4 regions of the Clostridium fungisolvens genome follow, and region 1 is predicted to be linked to each of the others. Evidence: riboswitches for the same ligand, from Rfam matches in the RefSeq annotation. Region 1 holds a riboswitch; each other region holds the start of a gene.

Region 1 (6,011 bases):
CTAGAGAAGCATTTTTCACCTTTGGATTATTTGCTGTTCAAGAAACAAGAAATACTTGGTGTGAAGGTGATCTAGCTGGAATGCCTAGACGTCAAGGAATTGCAGATCGTTTTTACAATTATGTAAAATCTAATTCAACCTTACCAGGAATAGATCTATTAAAACGAATTATAGATTATGGCATAGTTGAAAAAGGATTTGATCCAGATAGCTGGGTTCAAGAACTTGCTGATGGAATAATAGGTGATAACTACCCTTCACCAGACAGAATGCTTGTTCATATTGAACAGATTGTTAACTCCTATTTAGTTCAAGAGATGTGTTATAATAAGCCACCAGAAGGCATATTTAACATCTTCGCTGTAGAAGGTGCGACTGCTGCTATGTGTTATATATTTGATTCTCTTATAGCAAATGAACTGTTGGCAAGAGGTGATAAAATAGCTTTAATGACACCGATCTTTACTCCATATTTGGAGATTCCACTTTTGCCTAGATATAATTTTGAGGTTATTAAAATAAGAGCTACAGAACTTACTGAAGACGGCACACATACATGGCAATACCCTAAGGATGAACTAGAAAAACTGAAAGATAAATCCATAAAAGCCTTGTTTGTAGTTAACCCTAGTAACCCACCTTCAGTGGCTATTAAAAATGAATCAGTTAAAGTGATAATGGACATTGTGAATAATCATAATCCTAATCTTATGATTATATCTGATGATGTATATAGTACTTTTGTTCCTAAATTCCGTTCATTAATGGCTGACTTGCCTTATAACACCATTGGTGTTTATTCGTTTTCTAAATATTTTGGAGTAACTGGCTGGAGGCTAGGAACCATAGCATTACATGAAAGAAATGTTTTTGATAAGCTATTAAGAATGCATCCAGAATTTATAAAAGAAGAACTTAGACAAAGATACGGAGATTTATCTTCTGATCCAGATAATGTCCTATTCATTGACAGAATAGTTGCTGACAGTAGGCAAGTGGCACTGAATCATACAGCTGGGCTTTCTACACCTCAACAGGTTCAAATGGCATTTTTCTGTGCATTTTCCTTGTTAGATGATAAAAATGTGTATAAACAACAAACAATTGATATATGCCACAGACGCCAAAAACTACTTTTTGATGGCTTAGGTCTTGACCTTAGAAAAGATCCTTATGATGCTGCCTATTACACAGAATTCGATTTATTAGAGTGGGCTTGTCATTATTACGGAGATGAGTTTGCCGAATACCTTCAAAAAAATCATAAACCAATAGATATTTTGTTCCGTTTAGCTGAAGAATCTTCTATAGTACTTTTAAGTGGAAGTGGCTTTCACGGTCCTGAATGGTCCATTAGAATTTCACTTGCTAATCTAAGCGATGAGTCTTACTCACGAATAGGTGAAGTACTACACAAAGTTTTAGATGAATACGTACATTCATGGCAACATTCATTTTCACATGTGTAGAATCAATCTTTAAAATAAATTAACCTATTGATGCTTAAGGTGTAGTTTCTTATCATCAATAGGTTAATTCCATACCACTTCTAGTCCTCAAATACATTTGACTCCCCTCATATCTAAGGAACGAATTTTTAAAAAATTCTTCAAGAAGTAATACATTTATATAAGATTAATATCTTAGGAGGCAAAATTATTTATCTATAATTAATGTTGATCTTGAAATTATGCTATTTAACTATCTTATTTAAGGCTTGGTCTAAATCATATATTAAATCATCTGCATCTTCAATTCCGATAGATAACCTTATTAGATCTGGAGTTACTCCTGCAGAAAATTGTTGTTCTTCATTTAATTGAGCATGTGTTGTACTAGCTGGATGTATTACTAATGATTTAGCATCTGCAACATTTGCAAGATGTGAGAAGATTTTAAGACTTTCAATAAAAATCTTTCCTTCTTCAGTTCCACCTTTTATACCAAAAGTAAATATTGACCCTGCTCCCTTAGGGAAGTACTTTTTAGCAAGCTCATTATATTTGTTTCCTTCTAATCCTGGATAGCTAACCCAAGAAACTAGAGGATGTTTGCTTAAAAATTCTACTATCTTCTTAGTATTAGAAACATGTCTTTCAACTCTTAAAGATAATGTTTCAAGTCCTTGAATGAATAAGAAAGAGTTAAATGGGCTTATTGCAGCTCCAGTATCTCTCAACAATTGAACCCTAGCTTTAGTAACATAAGCAGCAGCTCCTACATCTTGTGCGAACCTTATACCATGATAGCTTTCGTCCGGCTCTGTAAGACCTTTAAATTTCCCACTTGCTACCCAATCAAACTTTCCAGCATCTATTATTACTCCTCCGATTGAAGTTCCATGTCCACCTATAAACTTAGTAGCAGAATGTACTACTATATCAGCTCCAAACTCGATTGGTCTTATTAGATATGGTGTACCAAAAGTATTATCAACGATTAGTGGAATTCCATTTTCATGAGCAACAGCTGCAACAGCTTCTATATCAACAAGGTTTATTCCAGGGTTACCTATACTTTCAATATAAAGTGCTTTTGTTTTTTCTGTAATCGCATTTCTAAAGTTTTCTGGATCATCTGGATTTACAAACACTGTCTTTATACCATATCTAGGAAGGGTAGCTCCAAATAAATTGTATGTTCCTCCGTATAATGTACTAGCCGCAACTATTTCATCACCTGCTTCAGCAATGTTTATAATAGCATATGTTATAGCCGCTGAACCTGATGCAACTGCAAGTGCTGCTATTCCACCCTCTAGTGCTGCTATTCTCTTTTCAAAAACATCTGTAGTTGGATTCATTATTCTAGTATATATATTTCCAGTTTCTTTTAATCCAAACAGATTAGCCCCATGTTCAACACTGTTAAATACATATGATGTTGTCTGATATATTGGAACTGCTCTTGATCCTGTTGTTGGATCTGCTTCTTGACCTGCATGTACCTGTAATGTATCAAATTTTAAACTTCTTTCTTCACTCATATTAATCTCTCCTCATTCTAAATGATTTATTTTCTATAATGACAAATACTAAATTTCAATTAAATAATTGTTTTGTATATATTAAAATCAAATAATTTCATTAATATTGGCTCTTTAATTCCTAGAGAATAAAACAAAAATACCTCCTTTCTCAAAAATGTATGACGAAAGAAGGTATAATTAACCACAAAACTCTACCATCTCTCATCTTTCTTTAGGTAATGATCCTAAAGCAGGATTTGGCACCTTTTCAGATAAATGGATCTGAAGGTTGCCGAGGTTTCGTAGGGCCAGTCCCTCAACCTCTCTTGATAAGAAATATTAAATATTTAATTATTATATCATGTAAAATAAAAAACCTCTTTACTGAGAAAGAGGTATGATAAACACACATACTTATCTCTCAGCTAACGCTGTTGGACTTAGCACCATGTATAATGAAATACTGGTTGCTGGGCTTCACAGGGCCTATCCCTCCACCACTCTCGATAAGATCTTTATTTAGTTTCAATTGCTTGTTCTTATTATAATTACTAAAAAATAGGTTGTCAACAATAATTTTCATATTTTTTTATTTAAGTTTTAGTCAAGGATACAATACTTCGATTATTAAACTACTTTCAAAACTCTGCTAGATTCTAAGCATAGAATTTGAAAATATAAAATCTGTTATGAAGTGAAGCATCGATTGGATAACTATTTAACTTCAACATGAAATACTCTACGGAGCTATTAATTATAATTATATGCTTTTCAGAATTTAAATAGAATTAAAAAGCTGTGTCATTATGCTCTAAAGATACATACTTATATAATACAGAGCCGAATTTAAAAATTTAATTACTGGAGGATATCTTATGAGTGACGTATTTAAGATGAAAGATGAGCTTAAGCTAGACTATGCAGAAGCTTATGTATTACCTCAACCATTTAAAGATCTATATGATATAAAGACCGCTTTTGGACGTGGCACTATATTCAATGATTTATATAGACCTTATGAAAAGAAGAAACATGGGAGGGAGTACTAATGGAACAAAAGAAATTACTTTGCATGATTCAACAAGTAGGCTTCTACTTAGTAGATCTTAGTCTTTACCTAGATACTCATCCTGATTGTAAAGATGCTTTAGAACGATTGAATTACCTTTCTGTAAAACTTAAAGCACTAAGAAAAGAATATGTATCAAACTATGGTCCTCTAACCAACTTTGGTCTTGAACCAGCTGAATGCTGGGATCAATGGGTTTCAGAACCATGGCCATGGGAAAGAGAAGCAAATTAAATTAATGGAGGAATAATGAATGTGGTATTATGAAAAAAGATTAGAATATCCCGTAGATATTAAAACCCCTGATTTGAAGACAGCAAAGATTATTATGACTCAATTAGGTGGTCCTGATGGCGAACTTAGTGCTTCTATCAGATACTTAAGCCAAAGATATACAATGCCTACTGGGAAAACAAAAGGATTGTTAACTGATATCGGAACTGAAGAATTGGCTCATTTAGAAATCGTTTCTTCAATGATTTATCAACTTACTAGAAAGGCTACCCCAGAAGAAATAAAAGCTGAAGGTTTTGATTCTTACTATGTTGTACATGGCACAGCTGCCTACCCTTCTGATCCAAATGGTATTCCATGGACTGGCGCATATATACAAGCAACTACTGATCCAATAGCTGACTTACATGAAGATATGGCTGCTGAGCAAAAAGCAAGAGCTGCTTATGAAAGATTAATTCAATTAATCGATGATAAAGACGTACTTGACGTACTATATTTCTTAAGAGAAAGAGAAGTTGTACACTTCCAAAGATTCGGGGAAGCATTAGTACAAGTTCAGGAGCACTGTAAAAAGTAGTGCGTATTTTGAGTATATAACGATATAGTAATCACTTAAAAAATATATTTTTATAGTTTTTATTTGAAAAAATAAAAATTGAAAAGGCTATTAGCATGATTTCTTTGCTAATAGCCTTTTCCAAATTTAATTTAATTGATTTATTTTACCAGCCAACTCTGATTATTAATCCTTTAGGATCTCCTACTTCAAGGTAAGCTGCTTGTTGATTAACATCATCATAACAGAAGCCATATGCAAGACTATTTATGCTGTGATCATGCCAGAATTTAGCATAGTAATTTGCTGGAGAAGCTTTATAGTATGCAGTTGGATTATTCCAATTTGCGGTATCAGTATATACATGTCTGTTTATTGCAGCACATATTTGAGGATTTTGTTGTAATCCATTTGTTCCTAGTAATATATCTTGTGTTGAATAGCTTGAATATCCTGCAAAGTAGTTAGCATTTGCTCCACCTACTGCAAATGAACCATGGATTGGGGCAACAATTCTATATGGTGCTTGAACTGTAGCTAAAGACTTAAATTCTGTTGGAACTTCACTTTGGTATTTTGTAAATATTCCTGATCTAGTTTCTGACTCTAGTTCACCAACAGTTTTATCATAGTTACCAGCTTTATTAACTAATCTGTGTTGGATTGGGAATCCAAAACCATCAACTCTTGTTGTATTTCCATGATATCCAGTATCATTTACTGTAAATTCGACAAAATCAAAATATACATCTCTATTTGGATCTGTAGTATTGTCTACGTTAGGACCTGCAAAACCTGTATCATAAGTCTTTATATAACATGGTGAACCAACGCTTAAGAACATTCTTCCTGATGTTATCTTAGGCATTTGTACCCAGTTTGCTTCACTTACTTTGTGATAAATATTAGCATAATTAACGCCGTTCTTTGTTAAGTGACCTGTAGCATCATTTAATGCATTTGATATTGGTACTAAGTTACCATTCAAATCTAAGTAACACCATTTTCCTGTAGCAGGGTTTATTCCTAATACACCCCAATATATATTACTATCTGCATATGCTCCATTTGTTCCATTCATAACCTTAACATTAACTGCACCACTTACAGTCGGTGTTGGTATTGAAGAAGCTGCAATTGAGTATATTGAACCACTTGTTGTAGGAGGATTAGTAGTACCT
Region 2 (6,011 bases), 290 kb from region 1:
TAGTGAGAAATGATAGAACTCAAAGTCTATATTTATTTGCTTCATCTATAATGATTTTATTAATAGGATTATTAGATGATTATTTTAAAACAAAAGGCAAAGAGTTTATGATATTTCCAAGAGTATTAGTACAAATATTAGCAGCAAGTTTAATCTATAAATCAGGTATTGTATTTAATGGAATTACAGATCCATTCAACGGCAGTTATATAGAGTTGCCTGTTGTATTAAAATACTTACTTACTATTACTTGGATATTTGGGGTTACTACAGTTATTAATTGGTCTGATGGAATGGATGGCTTAGCAGGTGGAATATCAACCATTTCAGCTACAACTCTGTTTGTAGTAGCGCTTGCAAAAGGGCAAACTGATTCAGCACTTATGTCAATAATCCTTGTAGGTGCAGTATTAGGATTCCTTAAGTACAATCGACACCCTGCGAGAATATTTATGGGAGATTCAGGTGCGAATTTTTTAGGATTTACATTAGCTATAATAGCTTTAGATGGAGCCTTTAAACAAGCTACAGTTATGTCTATATTCATCCCGTTTTTAGCGTTAGGTGTACCTATATTTGATAACTTATTTGTGATATTTAAGAGATTTAGTGAAGGTAAACCTGTATATCAAGCAGATAGAAGTCAAATACATTATAGGCTTGAGCAAAAAGGAATGAATACAAGGCAGGTAGTCTCCTATATATGTTTAATAAGTACCTGTTTAAGCCTTATTTCTATATTAATACTATTACTTAGATTATAAAAACTTAGTTTATAGTTAAGTTTTAAAATAGATTTAGGAGTAGAGCGCTATAAAGTTAACTAAAATAATATACTATATTATTAGTTAAAATAATAATTTGAAAATAATAATTAAAATTTAATTGATAATTATTAATAATATAGTATATAATATGATATTATATACATATAATGCTAAATAAATTGCAATTTAAATAATTGAATAAAACATCTTATCAAGAGTGGTGGAGGGACTGGCCCTGTGAAACCCGGCAACCTTATACAGGTTATATATAACTTAACTTATAGCGATTATGTAGTGCGATAAGTGATATAAGTTGAATTTTATTATTAACCGAGCATATAAAGGTGCTAAATCCTGCAGTTTTTACTGGAAGATAGGATATGCTTTGTGGTTTAGACCTAGAGGTATATCCTCTAGGTTTTTTTATTGTATAGGAAAGTATAAAAAAGAAGAATTTGTTTTTAAATTAAAGGAGGACTTACTATGCTAATTAAGGATTTATTTAAACAGAAGAGGATGGTTTTTTCTTTCGAAATATTTCCTCCAAAGCTTACTTCACCAATAGAGACGGTTTATAATACAATAGAAGAATTAGCCGTTTTAAACCCAGACTATATAAGTGTTACTTATGGTGCTGGTGGAAGTGTAAATAACAACAGAACTTGTGAATTAAGTTCTTTAGTAAAAAATAAATATGGAATAGAAGCATTAGCTCATCTTACATGTATTAACTCAAGCGAAGATAAAATAAATAGGATTGTTGACAATTTAAATAAAAATAACATCAAGAATATCTTAGCTTTAAGAGGAGATGTGAATGGAGAAGAAAATGGAAGTGATAGATATAACTATGCTTTTGAACTTATCAAGCATTTAAGAGAAAAAGGTAATTTATGTCTAGGAGCAGCTTGCTACCCTGAAGGACATGTACAAAGTGATAATTTAGATAATGATATATTGTATCTGAAAAACAAGGTAGATGCAGGAGCTGATTTTTTAGTATCGCAACTGTTTTTTGATAATAATTTGTATTATAACTTTCTTGATAAGGTAGCTAGCCAAAATATAAACGTACCAATTCAGGCAGGTATAATGCCTGTGACAAATAAGAAACAAATTGAGAGGATAGCATCACTTTCAGGTGCACATCTTCCACAAAAGTTTGTGAAGATAATGGATAAATACGAACATAATAAAGAAGCGCTTAGAGATGCAGGTATAGCTTATGCAGTGGAGCAGATTGTTGACTTGGTATCTTCTGGAGTAAGTGGAATACACCTCTATACGATGAATAATCCATACGTTGCAAAAAAGATAACAACTAGCATTGAATCACTAATTAATCACATAAATGAAGAAGCTATTTAAAGGAAACGGACTGTAAAAGCACTGAATTTTGCATAAGGTATTAACCATCTGATGATCTACTTCATAATCACTTAATTTAAACAATATTTTTAAACATAACCAAAGTAAATAATGTTTAGAAAGAATTTCAATGAATATGAATACTTAATGATCAACACACTATAGTTGTATCCTTAAAAATATTTATATATAAAATAATGGCTGTGTTTAGCACTGACTTGAAATTAAGGTGTTCTTAAAAAGTATCCTTTTTAAGAACCTTATTTCAAACGATGATAAATAAAGCCTTAATAATAAGGAGGTAGCTATGGGAATAAGTGAAAAAGACCATGCATATGAAGTTGCTAAAAAAATGATTATAGATGGAGAATCATGGGATAAGATAATGGAAGAAACAAAACTGAGATTAAAAGATTTAAAAAGGATCCAAAAGGAAGAAATAACTCCACATTTCTAAATTATCAAGTAGTTAAGTTTAGCTCTAAGCTGAATTTAACTACTTTTTAATTTAGGTAGCTGTTAAAGTGCCCTGTTGGAATTAAGTGCTTATCCGTCCGAAAACTTTTAAATTTATGAATCAATTATTAAATGAACTAGTAAAAGATAACCTATGTAAAATATTGGTTAAAATGTATGATTATGTTACGATGTAAAGATAAATCAATTTAGTATGCGATTAAAATTTTTGGTTTTAAAGACTTTAAGAAAAAGTTAAGAATTTATTAACTATAATCTTAAGTTTTAGCATTTATTATTATGATATAAGATTTACAGGGAGGATTAATATTATGAAAAGTAAAATTAAAGCATTTTTTCTTTCTTTTATACCTGGACTTGGGCACATATACTTAGGAGAAAATAATAGAGGATTGATATTCTTAGGAGGTTTCTTATCCTATATATTCACAGTAGGTTTCTTAAATCATTCATATGATATTATAGGGGGATATTCAAGAGTATTTGAAGCAGCAATACCTGCATTATGGATATTTAATGTGCTGGATTGTGTAATCAATGCAGAAAAAATAAACAAAGGAATGATAAACTTAGCGGATGATAAAAGTACTGAAGATGAAAGAAAGTTAATTTCATTCATGCTTTCTGTTATACCAGGATTAGGTCAGCTTTACTTAGGCGAGAAAGAAAAAGGACAAAAATTATTATCGCTCTTTTTGATTGTATATATAGTATCTTCATTAGTAAATATAGATATTCTAAGGCTAGGAGTGCCAGCAATAATAATCTATTCTATATTAGATTTAATGAATGTAAAAGGAATAAGAGATACAACAGAAATAAACTTTTCAGGAAAGTGGTTTGATAACTGGGTTAAACTCCTTGGCGTAGTGTTTATAGCAGCAGGTGTTATAGCATTAGCAAACAGATTTTTAGGTGAATTTGTAGATAATAGAGTTTTCTATATGATTAAAGATTATACAAAGGTTATATTATCTTCAGTGATTCTAATTGGATTTGGTATCAAAATGCTTTTTATGGGAAAGCCCAAGGAAATTAATGGGGAGGACTAGTAATGAAACAATGGAAGATAGGTAGACTATCTGCAGGGGTTGGTCTAATATTACTTGGTACATTGCTCATAATTGCAAGAATACAGAACTTATACTATTTTGAAATTATAGAAAAGTGGTGGCCAGTTTTAATAATATGCTTAGGAATTGAGCTTGTAGTAGGAGCATTCTTAGCAGGAAATCCTAAACTTAGTGTGACGGTAGATGGTAAAAGTGTCTTTATTGCTATAATTATAGTTGTTTTTGTTTTTATAAGCAGTGGGATAAGCTTTGCTGCAAAAAATGGAATTTCAATCTTTAACGGAAATGGCATATCTATAAATGCTTTTAGCAATGAAAAGATAGTATCAAATAAGATGGAATTCCAATCGAAAAAATCTTTGACATTAGAAAACAAGCAAGGAAAGATTTCTATTGATAAGAGTGATAATGATAAGATCGAAATTGAAGCAAATATTTCTATTGGCTACAATAATGAAGCTGTTATAAGTGATTTACAAAAACAAGCGATAGAATTTACAGATGGAGAAAATCTTGTAGTAAAAACAAACTACAACCAAAACAAACAAGATGGTGCAGTCAAGAAAATAGATTATATAATAAAATTACCTAGCTCTGTAAAGTATGATATCAAAAGTTCTTATGGAGATGTTGTAGTTTCCAATATTTCTAGTGATGGAAAGGTTGACCAGTCAAGTGGAAGCACTAATATCAGTAATATTAAAGGCAACATCGAAGTAAATAATAAGTATGGATCGGTGAAGATTGATACTTTAGAGGGTAATTTAATTGTAAGTTGTAATAATGGAGAACTTAATGTACTTAATGTAAAAGGAAAGGTTATAAGCTCAAATGCTTATGGATCAACAAGTATAGAAAATATAAGTGAAGATTTAGAATTTAAAGGTTCAAATGGAGCGTTTACTGAAAAAAATATTAGTGGATTCTCAAAAATATCAAGTAAGTATGGAGATGTAAATATAATTAATCCATTAAAAGGTGCAAATGTAGAGGCTAATAATGGTACTATAAAACTAGAAAGCAATAAACCTATAGAAGGTGATGTTACTATATATAATGCCTTCGGAAATATAAATAGTAGAATTATAAAGGAACAATCAGCTAAAATTAAGTGTACTACAAAGAGTGGATCTATAACTAATAATTTTGGATTATCTAGTGATAATAAAAATATTTTAGAAGGCGAAGTAAATGGCGGTAAGTTTCTTTTCATGATGGAAACAAAAAATGGTTCTATAAATATAAACTAGCAAATAAAAAACTTGGTGATTTCTTGGAATCTATAAATTTTAGTTGAAGTAATTAGGCTTAGTATGTAATAATGTTTTTAGATAGATTTTGAAAGGAGTTACCTTAATGCCAGTAAGAAAGATAGTTCAGTTAGGTGATGAGCATTTAAAGAAAATATCAGCACCTATTAAAGAAATAAATGCAGAAACATTAGCAATAGTAAAAGATTTAAAGGATACATTATATTCTGTAGATGGTGTTGGACTTGCTGCACCTCAAATTGCAGTCAATAAAAGAATTGTATTTATTGACCTACGAGATGGCTCAGAACCAATAGTATTAATTAATCCGGAGATAACATTTAAAGAAGGCAAAGAAGAAGGATACGAAGGATGTCTAAGTTATGTTGGATATGAAGGATTAGTTGAAAGACCTAAAAAAGTTAAGGTTAAAGCACTTAATGAAAAAGGTCTAGCTGTAGAGTACGAAGCTACAGGGCTTTTAGCAAGATGTTTTTGCCATGAGATAGACCACTTGGATGGAATTATGTACGTTGATCAAGCCATTGAAATGTACGAGTTGGTTGACGAAGAAGAATAAAGTAAAAATAAATTTTATTTGCATGCTGGATTTTACTCATATAAATTCGTGAATGCAGATACGCAAAAAAAAGTCGCTGAAGATCGTTTCAGCGACTTTTTTATACCTAAAATTTATTTTCTGATGTTTTATTCAAAAATAGTTGAGCTAGATTTTTATTGTCTTCAACTATAGTTTCTATTATTCTTTTGCTAGCAGGATCAAGATTATGATTATCTTCAATAAATCTATCACCCATAGTAAACCCAGTTTTACAGGCTTTATAAGCTTCTGAAATCACTTCTTCATCAGAATTTACAGTAAGATTCTTTAATTTTTCATATATTTCGCTCAATTTACCAGTAATGCCCAGACCCTCTTTTGGGACGCCTCCAAGTTGTTCTATTCTTTCTCTTAAAATATTACTATGGCTTAAATAGGTTGCTTGAACTTGTAAAAAGCATTGTTTTAGGCTATTGTCATTGGCTTTATGTTGTAAATTTTCAAAGGCTTCTAT
Region 3 (6,011 bases), 1.4 Mb from region 1:
AGATAGAGATGGAAGTATTCTTGAATATTGTCGACTTAAAGATATAACAATACAAGCATGGTCTCCATACCAATATGGATTCTTTGAAGGGGTATTCTTAAATAATGATAAATTCCCTAAAGTAAACAAAAAAATTGATGAGATTGCAGAGAAAAAAGGTGTAACAAATACAGCAATTGCTACAGCTTGGATTTTAAGACATCCAGCAAAGATTCAAACAATAGTTGGTTCAATGAGTCCGAAGCGTATAAGAGAAATCTGTGCAGCTTCAAAAGTTGAACTTAGTAGAGAAGAATGGTATTCAATATACCTTGCAGCAGGAAATAAATTACCTTAAATGTTATAATTAAAAGCATTCCGAATTTAAAAATTAAATTTGGGATGCTTTTTCACTGTATAGGGATAATTTATAAGTTTAAAACAATTACAAGATTAAAAATTATTATATATAGCTAATTAAAAATTAACTGAAGAAAGTCGCTTGAGCTTTTACTATGCTTTTATTCATGCAAATAAGTAAAAATAATTATAAGAAGCCTCAATTGAAGGTCTCTGATTAGTGTTTTTTATATCTGTGCTACCTAAAGAATTAGATAATATAGCTCCGATCCCAAAGAAAAGCATGTATATAGTTATTAAAGCCATAATTATAAATTTTATAAAAAAGTTGCGTTTTTTAAATCTTATGCTTTTTTCTGATAGGTAATACATAAGATAAAAAGATGCTAAAAGGTTTAAAGAACCAAAAATTTTATTATGATCTAAAAATAAATAAAGATACAAGATAATAGATACTGGAATAGTCAACCACCTAGGTATCTTAATTAAACTAATTTTATCAGTCTTAAAATTCGATTCATTTAATGTAAGATCATGCTCAATAGTATTATCGCAAATCTTTTGATTAGACTTTATTTTGCCTCTAGAATCAATATGGGCAACACCAATTAAATTTTCATTAAAACTTGGAGTAGTTTCTTTATTGTCAATATCTATGTACATTTTTCCCCCTAATACAAAGTGGTTATATTAATATTATACATCTACTAAAGTGTATATGACACATGAAATATTAGTTAAGGATATATTCACATACATATTTAATTTTAGTTTTAAATACTTTGGTTATAAGATTTCAACAAAGATCTTTATTTTAGTTCCTTTAATTTGAACGGGCCATATATTATTTATTATGAGGCCTTGTAGGATTAATTAAAGGTTTAAAAATAATAATTAAAAAAAGGTGTATAGGTAATGGAAAATGAGAACATAACTGGCGAATATGAGCTACGTGGAAGCAAAAATAAAGCTGAGCAAAAAAAGCTTAAAAAAATTGTAAAAAAGAAAGCTAAAAAAGCAGCTAAGAAAGGTTATAAAAAGGGTTTTAAGGCTGGATTTAAAGCAGGTTTTAAGAAGGCTTTGGAAGAAAGCAAGGGTAAGAGCTTATGATATATTTCTAAACTAAAAAACTAATTTTCCACGATTGGAATGAAAATGACTTGGTTGAATTTCTTACTTTGGACTTGTGTTTAGTTTCTAATTAAAACTTTATATTCATACATATAGCCTCCTATTAAACAAGTGTAATAATGATGAGTATATTAATATTTAATTATACAAAAAATTGTAGATATGTGTAAAATTTTATTATTATTATGTTATAACAAGTGTTTAAATTAATGATATAAAATTTTGTGATTTCTAGACAAATCATACAAACTGTATAATTACAATGAAAAATCATTGTCCTATAATTGAATTAAAGAGTTTCTAAACCAGAACTTAGATTGCACTAGTTTGATAATTTATTTATTAAAATTAATGGAGGAAAAAGGTATGAGTAAAAAGTCTAATAAGGATAATGTAAATATATTACTTGCATTAGGAGCATTAGCTGGTGCTGCAACAGTAGCAGCAATTGGTGCAAAAAAGTTAAAGGAAAGAGCAAAAGAAACAGATAAAAGTTTACCTAAAATTAATAACAGTGAAGACAAACAGGTTTACTTTGTTGGAGGCGGATTGGCTTCTTTAGCTGGAGCAGCTTATCTTATAAGAGATTGTAATTTTAAAGGTGAAAATATTCATATAATAGAGGGACTTAAGATACTTGGTGGCAGTAACGATGGTGCCGGAGATGCAGTAAATGGTTTTATCTGTAGAGGCGGTAGAATGCTCAATGAAGAGACTTATGAAAATTTCTGGGAGCTATTATCAACTGTGCCATCTTTAGAAATGCCTAACATGAGTGTAACTGAAGAAATATTAAATTTTGATAAATCCCATCCAACTTATGCGAAAGCAAGACTAATTGACCGAAATGGAGTTATTCAAGATGTAACTAGCATGGGTTTCAACAATGCTGATCGTATGGCACTTGGGAAGCTTATGGCTACATCTGAAGATAAACTTGATGATATGACAATTGAACAGTGGTTTAAGCATACACCACATTTCTTTGAAACAAATTTTTGGTATATGTGGCAGACTACCTTCGCTTTTCAAAAGTGGTCGAGTTTGTTTGAATTCAAGAGATATATGGATCGTATGATTTTTGAGTTCTCCCGTATAGAAACTTTAGAAGGTGTAACAAGGACTCCATATAATCAATACGAATCTGTTATTCTTCCATTAAAAACTTATTTAGAAGGTTTTAATGTTGATTTTAGTATAAATGCTACTGTTACTGATCTGGATTTTAAACCAGGTGAAGAAATAACAGTAACAGCAATACATGTAGAAGATAGCGAAGGGGAAAAAGTTATCGAGCTTAAGGATGACGATGTGTGCATTATGATAAATGGATGCATGACAGATAACGCAACTTTAGGCGATATGCATAGAGCACCAGAATATACTCCTAATAAGCCAATGTCAGGAGAATTATGGGCTAAAGTTGCTAAGAAAAAGTGGGGGCTTGGAAATCCAGAGCCATTCTTTGGTCATCATGAGGAAACAAACTGGGAGAGTTTTACTGTAACTTGTAAAGGTAATAAGTTACTTAAGCTTATTGAAAGATTTTCATCAAATGCTCCTGGTAGTGGAGCACTAATGACTTTTAAAGATTCGAATTGGTTGATGAGTATAGTGGTTGCAGCTCAACCACATTTTAAAAATCAACCACTTGATACAACTATTTTCTGGGGGTATGGATTATATACTGATAGAATAGGTGATTATGTAAAGAAACCTATGAGAGAATGTACTGGAGAAGAAATATTAATAGAGTTATTGCATCATCTTCATATGGAGGATAAGTCAGAAGAAATAATGGATACGGTGGTAAATGTAATTCCATGTATGATGCCATATATTGATTCTCAGTTCCAACCAAGAAAGAAGACTGATAGACCAGAAGTTGTTCCAAAGGGGTCAACGAATTTTGCAATGATAAGTCAATTTGTTGAAATACCTGAAGATATGGTATTTACTGAAGAATATTCTGTTCGTGCGGCTAGAATTGCAATATATTCTTTATTCGGTGTGAAAGATAAGAAAATTTGTCCAGTAACACCATATAAGAAAAATCCTAAGGTTTTGAAGGACGCTCTAAAGACATCTTTTAGATAAAATTAGAAAGTTACGTAGATAAGTAAAGAGGGCAATTAAGATATATAACTTATAGAATATTAGTTTAATATTATGGATTTATCGTAAGATAAATCCATAATATTTTTTATCATATAGAAAAATATAAAATTTTTAAGCAACCATTAATATGGAAAAGTAATTATTGAATTGGCAAAATTTTATAAAATAGGTTGACAGAAAACTAATGCCAAGAATATAATATGTATTAATTGAATAATAGTTTTAACTTATCTCGAGAGGTGGAGGGACTGGCCCTGTGAAACCCGGCAACCAGCATGAATTTCATTTAATTTGTGTAATGGTGCTAATTCCTGCAGTTTTATATAACTGGAAGATGAGAATAGATTTCTGTTGTAAATACATGCCAGAGTTTATTCTCTGGCATTTTTTGCTGTATTCAGAAAAACAAAATTTTAGTGTTATCAAAACCTAATAATCTCAAGTCTTTACCATAGTTTTTTGGAAATTCAGTAAAAACAAAACTTATTCGGTTACTAGTTTTTTGTATATACTGAGAAAAGAAATCACAGGTGAAAATTCAGTTATAGACTTTTATAAGCAAAATATTAAGGGGGCATTTGATATGTGTGCAGAAAAATTACTAAAGTTTGAGACTACAGCAGTACATGGAAGTAAGGGATTTGATCCATTAACAGGAGCAATAAGCTTTCCAATCTATCAAACTGCTACATTCAAGCATGGGGGCTTGAATGAAAGTACCGGATATGATTATTCTAGGTTGCAAAATCCTACTAGAGAAGAGGTAGAAAACACTGTAGCAAAACTTGAAGGAGCTAAATTTGGTGCTGGTTTTTCTACAGGGGTGGCAGCAGTAACTGCTGTATTAAGTCTTTTTAAGCCAGGTGATCATATTTTGGTTTCTGATGATTTATATGGAGGTACTTTTAGATTATTTAGAGATATTTATGGACCTTATGGAATAGAGCATGATTTTATAGATACCGCTGATTTGAATGATGTAATAAATAATATTAAAGAAAACACTAAGGCTATTTTTATTGAAACCCCTTCTAATCCAATGATGAAAGTTGTAGATATAAATGGAGTGGTAAAGCTTTCAAAAGAGAAAAATCTAATTGTAATAGTAGATAATACATTTTTAACTCCATATTTTCAAAAACCTCTTAATTTAGGAGCTCATATAGTTGTTCATAGTGGAACTAAGTTTCTTGGTGGACATAATGATACCCTTGCTGGTTTTGTGGTAACTAATGAGGAGTGGATAAATGAAAGAATAAGATTTTATGAAAAGTCTACAGGTGCAACATTAGCGCCTTTTGATTCTTGGTTAATACTTAGAGGAATAAAAACATTACATATAAGAATGGAAAAAAGTCAAGAGAATGCAATAAAAGTTGCTGAATTCTTGAAAAAACATCCTAAGATAAAAGAAGTGTTTTATGTAGGATTACCTGAACATAAAGGATATGAAATTTCTAAAAAGCAGGCAACTGGCTTTGGTTCCATGATATCATTTAAAGTGAAAAATCAGGAAGATGTAGCTAAAATCTTAAAAAATGTTAAAGTCATAAACTTTGCAGAGAGTTTAGGTGGTGTTGAGACTTTAATTACCTATCCACAAACTCAAACACACGCAGAAATTCCAGCTGAAATTAAGAAGAGGCTTGGAGTAACAGAAGATTTATTAAGGCTATCAATAGGCATTGAAAATATAAGTGATTTAATTGAAGATTTAGAAAGCGCGTTGGGGTGTTAATATGAGATTTGGTACAAAATTAATTCATAATGGAAATGAGATAGACGAAGAAACAGGTGCACTTAGTATACCAATTTACCAGGCTTCTACTTTTCATCAAAGAGACATAGATAACTTTGGAAAGTATGATTATTCTAGAAGTGGAAATCCCACAAGAGAAGCATTAGAGGATACAATAGCTCAACTTGAAAATGGACACAGAGGTTTTGCCTTTTCTTCAGGTATGGCAGCGACATCATCTGTTTTATCAATATTTTCATCTGGAGACCATATTGTAATCTGTGAAGATGTTTATGGAGGCACATATAGGATTACTACTAAAGTACTTAGCAGATTTAATATTGAGTTTACTTTTGTAGATGCATCTAAACTAGAAAATATAAGAAGTGCAATTAAGGAAAATACAAAAGCTATTTTCTTAGAAACACCTTCAAATCCTATGCTTAAGATAACAGATTTAAAAGGTGCTATTTCTATTGCTAAGGAGAAAGATATAATTGTAATAGTAGACAATACTTTCATGTCACCATATCTTCAAAGACCACTTGATTTAGGTGCTGATATTGTAGTTCATAGTGCTACTAAATTTATAGGTGGACATAGTGATGTGGTAGGTGGACTTGCTGTTGCTAAAACTAAAGAATTAGCAGATAGAATATACACTATACAAAATTCTTTTGGAGCT
Region 4 (6,011 bases), 2.1 Mb from region 1:
TATCTTCATCAAATTTGGAACTATATATGTTTCTAAGAATATTCCTGCAACTAAAAATATAGCTGAAAACAAATAGAAGTTAACATAACTTAAAATAGCCTCATTGGAAACTACTGATTTAGTAAACTTACCTTTAAGCTTTGCCATAGAAAACTGCACCGCTAAAGAACTACATATTATTATAAAAGGCACGATAACAATATTTTGAGGTACCAGTGCAATGAGAGCTAGTCCAATTCCACGGTTACCAAGTATATTTACTAATAAAGAGAATGAAAACCCAATTAAAAAACCTTTAACAAGTACTATGATAAGTACAAAAGGTGCACCTACTATTATAAAGCCTAACAATAATATTCCGATGAAGAATATTAAATTGTTTTTTAGTGATTCAATTATCAAGTCTTTATAATTTATCTGCTTATCGCTTACCGAAGAAACAAAACTATTAAAATAACTCATGACATCATTTTTACTAGCTTGGCTCATATAAAGTATTGAGTAAATTCCTAAAACTAATCCTACAATAAATACCGCAGTAATTATTAAGTAAATTAATTTATTTTGTCTTAAGTTTTCATTAATTTTATTAATAAATGTGTTCATCTTTTTATCCCCCTTTTTTTGCTTAATAAATATTATGTTCAAATCTCTCAAGATATACTTAAAGAAATTATGTATTTGGTGAATATAAGATGAACTTTTTTTAACAAATATTTTATCTATATAAATTGAAGAGCTGCAATAGTTTTTCCATCCTCAATTTTACCTTGCCTTACCATATCCTTTAATTCTTCTAGTCTAAATTCTTTTAGATTTATAAATTCATCATCATCAAAGTCTGTTTCACCTTTAGTAAGTCCTGTTGCTTTATAAATCCCTATATACTCATCACAAAATCCAGGTGCCGTTGCTATCTTACCTAAGTACTGGATGTTAGTACAGCCGTAACCAGTTTCCTCTTCTAACTCTCTTTTTGCCGCTTCCATAGGATTTTCACCAGCATTTAGCTTACCCGCTGGTATCTCAAGAAGTATCTTCTCTACTGGTTTTCTAAATTGTTCTACTATTAAGATCATTCCATCATCTTTTATAGCCACTATTGCCACAGCCCCTGGGTGTCTAACTATATCTCTATGACCAACTCTTCCATCTGGAAGTTCCACCCTACTTCTTACTACTTTTATAAAATCTCCAGTATATTTCAAATCCTCTTGTAAAGTTTTTTCATCTAACTTGAAACTCATAATTTTCCTCCGAACTTTCGCATCTTTAATTAATCTTCACTTTTTTCTTAATAAAACTAATAATATTATTGATCCATACAAATTTTATTTTTCTATAATAGAAGATTTTTATTAAATTTCATTTTAAGTTAAATAATATACCAAATTTTCACAAAAGTAAATATAGAATAAGCTTATCTCTAAGCTTACACTACAATTACATGCATACTCTTTTCAATTTGTTATAGTAATTATTACGTTTATTTATATCAAATCCATTGGCCGACAATATATCTAATATAAATTTATCAAAAGCAAAATTCCCTCTTTGTCTAAAGTTATCTACATACTTCTGCGATATATTTAGAAATTCATTCTGCCCATGATATAGGCAAAGACTCTCTTCATCTAATAAATAGTCTACTGTATCCGCTCCATTAAATAGGTTGCTGTTTATTAATGAAATAACATAACTTACATATTCTTCTGTATTTGCACTACTCCTTATTACTGTATCCGAAAAAGAGTTTTTGCTAAATCCACTTTTCTTTACTTCATTTAAACCCTTCACAAATATCTCCCCTTTTATTTAAAAATTGCTAATAATTTTATACCTTACTTTACATTAAAAAAGACTTCCTTATATCTATAAGGAAGCCATAATCTCTATATCAATCTTATAGTCCCATATGAAATATGGTAGGTATTAGCACCACACCGTGGTAGGTTGCTGTAAGTTCATCGAGCCCATTCTCTCCCTTACTCTTTATAAGCAAACTATTCAATTTTATATCTTAAAAATAAAATAATCCTCTAATCGTACGATAAGAGGTAGTTTACAATCAAAAAACCACTTATCTTTATTAGTATTACCACCTTGAATAAAACAGGTTGGTGTTATGGTACAAACGAGCTAATCCTCTTCCATAACTCTTGATAAATATTATTTACTTTTATTACATTATAATATTTCTCTACTTTAAAGTCAATTAAATTGTTGTTGTTTCAAAATTGTTAGCACTTTATTTACATTTTAGCATTTTTATATTATTAAATGCCGCTAAAATATTAAGTTGAAATAAAATGGTTAAGCAGGAGATGCTCTATGAGCGAGCTATTAGAATTAAATGATTTTTTCAGATGGAATGGCGTTAATAAACTGTACTGTTCGAACGTAGTGAGTTTACAGTTTTAGCCATGGAATATGACAAAATCATATTAATTCTTTGCGAAAGCTCATTAAAGCATCGGATGATTAACCATTTTATTTCAAAATCATTCTTTGCATAGCATATTACTTAACTTCAACTCTTGCAGTTTCTAGCCATTTGTCTAGTGCATTTTTATTAAAAATATATTTTCCATTAACCTTTAGGTATGGAATTTTTGTATCTGAATTAGCAACAAGTTTATTTAAATCATCTTCTGATATATTTAAATATCTATAGGTATCTACAAAATCAAGCATAGTTTTACCATTCATAATTAAGTTGTTGTTTTGATTGTTCATGACGTTACTTATATTAGAATTTGATTGCGCTATAGCGTACATTCCATTTGCAATAGACCGACCATTAAACTCAGATGAACTCGCTACATCTGTAATAGATTTTTTTAATGAGTTTACACTAAAAACTAAACAAATTCCTAATATAACAATTGCTATTGGCATAGCATTGCCTTTTATGACAGCGTTATAAGCTTTTTTCACTAATTCTCCGTCTTTAAATATTTTCCCCATATTAACTCCCCTTTATATCATAAATCATATACAAAAATTTACTTATTATGTTACCTATGTATATTCTACATAGGTATTATTTAACCTTCAAATTTATTGCATTAGGTTAAAATATTATAAAAAAATCAATAAATGGTGTACTGTAAAATTCTATATTTAAAACATTGTTGAAATTAAATGGTTATAAAGAAGATGCTAAATATACTAAAAATAAAAACCTTCTACATCACCTAAGTGAAAATAGAAGGCTTATTATAAATTATTTAAAATTTATAAATTTGAATATATCCAAAAAAGCTCTTATACTCTTTCAAATTATTCCAAATTTCAAAAGCTATTTAAATATATTAGCTCACTTTATTCTTAAGTCTTAATTTATCAGCGACCATAGCTATAAATTCAGAATTTGTTGGCTTACCCTTATCATTGTGAACAGTGTAGCCAAATAATTTGTTTATAGCATCTACTTGTCCTCTTCCCCAAGCTACTTCTATAGCATGTCTTATAGCTCTTTCAACTCTACTTGCAGTGGTATTATATCTCTTTGCTATAGAAGGATATAATTCTTTTGTTACTGCAGATAATAGTTCCATATCATTTACTACCATGCTTATAGCTTCTCTCAAGTACATATATCCCTTAATATGAGCAGGAACTCCAATTTCATGAATGATGCTTGTTATTTCGGATTCTAAATCTAATGGTTCTTTCTTAGTTTCCACTTTAACTTCTGGTGTTTCCATTAGAGGAACAGTTTTTCTAGTAGAATCTCCTGATATTGTATCATTAAACATTTGTCTTATTCTCTTTGTAAATACATCCATATCAAATGGCTTAACAACATAGTAATCTGCGCCTAGAGTTATTGCTCTTTGAGTAATTTTATCTTGTCCTACAGCAGAAAGTACAATTATTCTTGGAAACGGATCTAAGTTCATGGAAGCAAGTTTTTCTAAAACCCCAAGCCCATCTAAATGTGGCATAATTATATCTAATACAACTAGATCTGGTTTTCTTTCCTCTATTAATTTAAGAGCTTCTAACCCATCCTTAGCAATTCCAGTTACTATTATATCTCTCTGATTAAGAAGATAATCATTTAATATATTACAGAATTCCTTATTATCGTCTGCTATTAATACTGATATTTTTGATTCTTGCATAAAATTCTCCCCTTCGCATAATCATTCCAATTATTAACAATTAATTACAATTAAATAAATTCGACAAAAGTTCTTTATTTCCTTCTTAAAAAATTTTTTATTTAAAAAAAAGATATCTTATAAGATATCTTTTTTCATTATACCACAATATTTACTTTTATGTTACTGTATAATACCCGCATCTTTTAACATCCATTCTATATAAATACCATATCCTACATCAGGCTTATTTATTAAAACATGCGTTACTGCTCCAACTATTTTATTATTTTGTATAATTGGACTTCCACTCATGCCTTGAACAATCCCACCTGTTTTTTCTAATAGCTTAGGATCTGTAACCTTTATGATCATGCTCTTTGGACCTGGTTTATCTTGAGATAAAAGTTTGACAATCTCAATATCGTACATTTGCGGACCACTTTCATCAATAGTTGTTATTATTTTTGCTTTTCCTTCTTTTATTTCATCTCTGAATCCGACTTTTAAAGGCTTACTGCTTCTAGTACCTAATGTTTTATCTGCTGTTCCAAATATACCACAAACAGTGTTATTTACTATTGACCCTAAAGGATTATCTTCTTCTACAAATACACCCTTTAACTCTCCTGGAGTTCCTTTTTGACCTTTTCTCACGCTAATTATTGAGGTGTTAACTAAAGATCCATCTCTTATACTTAGTATAGTATTTGTATCATTATCTGTTATTGGATGACCTAAAGCTCCAAACTTTTGAGTTTTAGCATCATAAAAAGTTAATGTTCCTACTCCTGCTGTAGAGTCTCTTACCCACAAGCCTATTTTGTATTTTTCATCTGTAGTAGCTTTAATACCATTAATAGTTTTATCAACTATTTGATTATTACGATTTATAGTAACTGTTACGTTAGAAGTCGTCAAATTGTTTAATTTTCTTATTAAGTCCTTGGAGTTTTCTATTTCTTCATTATTTATCTTTAAAACTACATCCCCTAATTCTATCCCTGCTTTTCTACTTGGACTTTCAGCTTTTCCTTCATTTGTTTCAATATCTGAAAATCCAACTACTAGGACTCCTTTGGTTTGTATTTTCACACCTACACAACTACCACCAGGATATACTTCTAAGTTTTCAGTTTTTTGAGAAAAAACTGATTTCATTGGTACCATTGCTAGTGCTTTTGGTTTTGCTTGAACTTCTTTGCTACTTGTATCTTTATTAAAGTATGTAAGAATGTTACTGTATCCCTTCTGCACTATATTCATGTAACTTCTAGTGGTTGTAAATTCATTAGAAGAGAATGTGTAAAAGCTTACGAATATAAGTAAACTTAATCCGCAAAACAAATTTCTTATAAGCTTCATATTCATTTTATCTCCTCCTTCTCTTTACCTTTAAGTTACCCACAAATATAGATGCATATGCTGTATTAACTTTGTTATTAAAGACAATAAAAATAAAATAATACTAATTTTATCTTCTTTATATAAAAATTTTACTTGAATTTTTATATAAAAAAGCGCTAATCTACTATAAAAACAAAAAAAATAGAACTATATTGGATAGTTCTATTTTTCCTAAATTTTCATTTATTATGTATTAAATTTCATTTTGTTTTTCTTAATATTTGCCAATTCAACCATTTCCTTCGCATTAACTAGAGTAGCTGAAGTTACTTCAACTCCGCCAATCATTTTAGCTACTTCTAAGTCTTTTTCATCGGAATTCATTATTTTAACCTTAGTATATGTCTTTTCTCCATCAACATGCTTAGATATAAGGAAATGATTGTCTGACATTGAAGCTATTTGCGGAAGATGAGTTATGCAGAAAACTTGATGTTTAACTGAAACTTCGTACATTTTTTCTCCTACCGCTTGAGCAATTCTTCCACTTATTCC

The links. A riboswitch is a leader RNA that binds a small molecule or an ion and turns the genes downstream of it on or off. The one in region 1 is predicted to bind S-adenosylmethionine.
Region 2: it holds a riboswitch for S-adenosylmethionine, as region 1 does, so the genes downstream of both, metF (methylenetetrahydrofolate reductase [NAD(P)H]) here and bsdtw1_RS04010 (homocysteine synthase) in region 1, are expected to answer to the same signal.
Region 3: it holds a riboswitch for S-adenosylmethionine, as region 1 does, so the genes downstream of both, bsdtw1_RS10535 (trans-sulfuration enzyme family protein) here and bsdtw1_RS04010 (homocysteine synthase) in region 1, are expected to answer to the same signal.
Region 4: it holds a riboswitch for S-adenosylmethionine, as region 1 does, so the genes downstream of both, bsdtw1_RS13580 (hypothetical protein) here and bsdtw1_RS04010 (homocysteine synthase) in region 1, are expected to answer to the same signal.

What each region holds. Positions count from the first base shown of each region.
Region 1 is NZ_BLZR01000001.1:1,025,078-1,031,088, reverse strand. It holds gene aspD (aspartate 4-decarboxylase) at 1-1,469, shown strand, start outside; gene bsdtw1_RS04010 (homocysteine synthase) at 1,694-2,986, opposite strand; SAM riboswitch class I at 3,188-3,304, opposite strand; SAM riboswitch class I at 3,380-3,481, opposite strand; gene bsdtw1_RS04005 (spore coat associated protein CotJA) at 3,844-4,017, shown strand; gene bsdtw1_RS04000 (spore coat protein CotJB) at 4,017-4,271, shown strand; gene bsdtw1_RS03995 (manganese catalase family protein) at 4,291-4,851, shown strand; gene bsdtw1_RS03990 (glycoside hydrolase family 64 protein) at 4,997-6,011, opposite strand, start outside.
Region 2 is NZ_BLZR01000001.1:1,315,794-1,321,804, forward strand. It holds gene bsdtw1_RS05235 (MraY family glycosyltransferase) at 1-764, shown strand, start outside; SAM riboswitch class I at 973-1,147, shown strand; gene metF (methylenetetrahydrofolate reductase [NAD(P)H]) at 1,251-2,135, shown strand; gene bsdtw1_RS05245 (hypothetical protein) at 2,443-2,592, shown strand; gene bsdtw1_RS05250 (hypothetical protein) at 2,924-3,664, shown strand; gene bsdtw1_RS05255 (DUF4097 family beta strand repeat-containing protein) at 3,667-4,935, shown strand; gene def (peptide deformylase) at 5,042-5,515, shown strand; gene bsdtw1_RS05265 (DUF2383 domain-containing protein) at 5,622-6,011, opposite strand, start outside.
Region 3 is NZ_BLZR01000001.1:2,454,621-2,460,631, reverse strand. It holds gene bsdtw1_RS10555 (aldo/keto reductase) at 1-337, shown strand, start outside; gene bsdtw1_RS10550 (hypothetical protein) at 505-1,002, opposite strand; gene bsdtw1_RS10545 (hypothetical protein) at 1,255-1,449, shown strand; gene bsdtw1_RS10540 (oleate hydratase) at 1,837-3,567, shown strand; SAM riboswitch class I at 3,813-3,929, shown strand; gene bsdtw1_RS10535 (trans-sulfuration enzyme family protein) at 4,172-5,326, shown strand; gene bsdtw1_RS10530 (trans-sulfuration enzyme family protein) at 5,328-6,011, shown strand, end outside.
Region 4 is NZ_BLZR01000001.1:3,091,478-3,097,488, forward strand. It holds gene spoIIM (stage II sporulation protein M) at 1-606, opposite strand, end outside; gene bsdtw1_RS13575 (NUDIX hydrolase) at 723-1,247, opposite strand; gene bsdtw1_RS13580 (hypothetical protein) at 1,444-1,797, opposite strand; SAM riboswitch class I at 1,901-2,001, opposite strand; gene bsdtw1_RS13585 (MerR family transcriptional regulator) at 2,521-2,967, opposite strand; gene spo0A (sporulation transcription factor Spo0A) at 3,315-4,130, opposite strand; gene spoIVB (SpoIVB peptidase) at 4,293-5,480, opposite strand; gene recN (DNA repair protein RecN) at 5,703-6,011, opposite strand, start outside.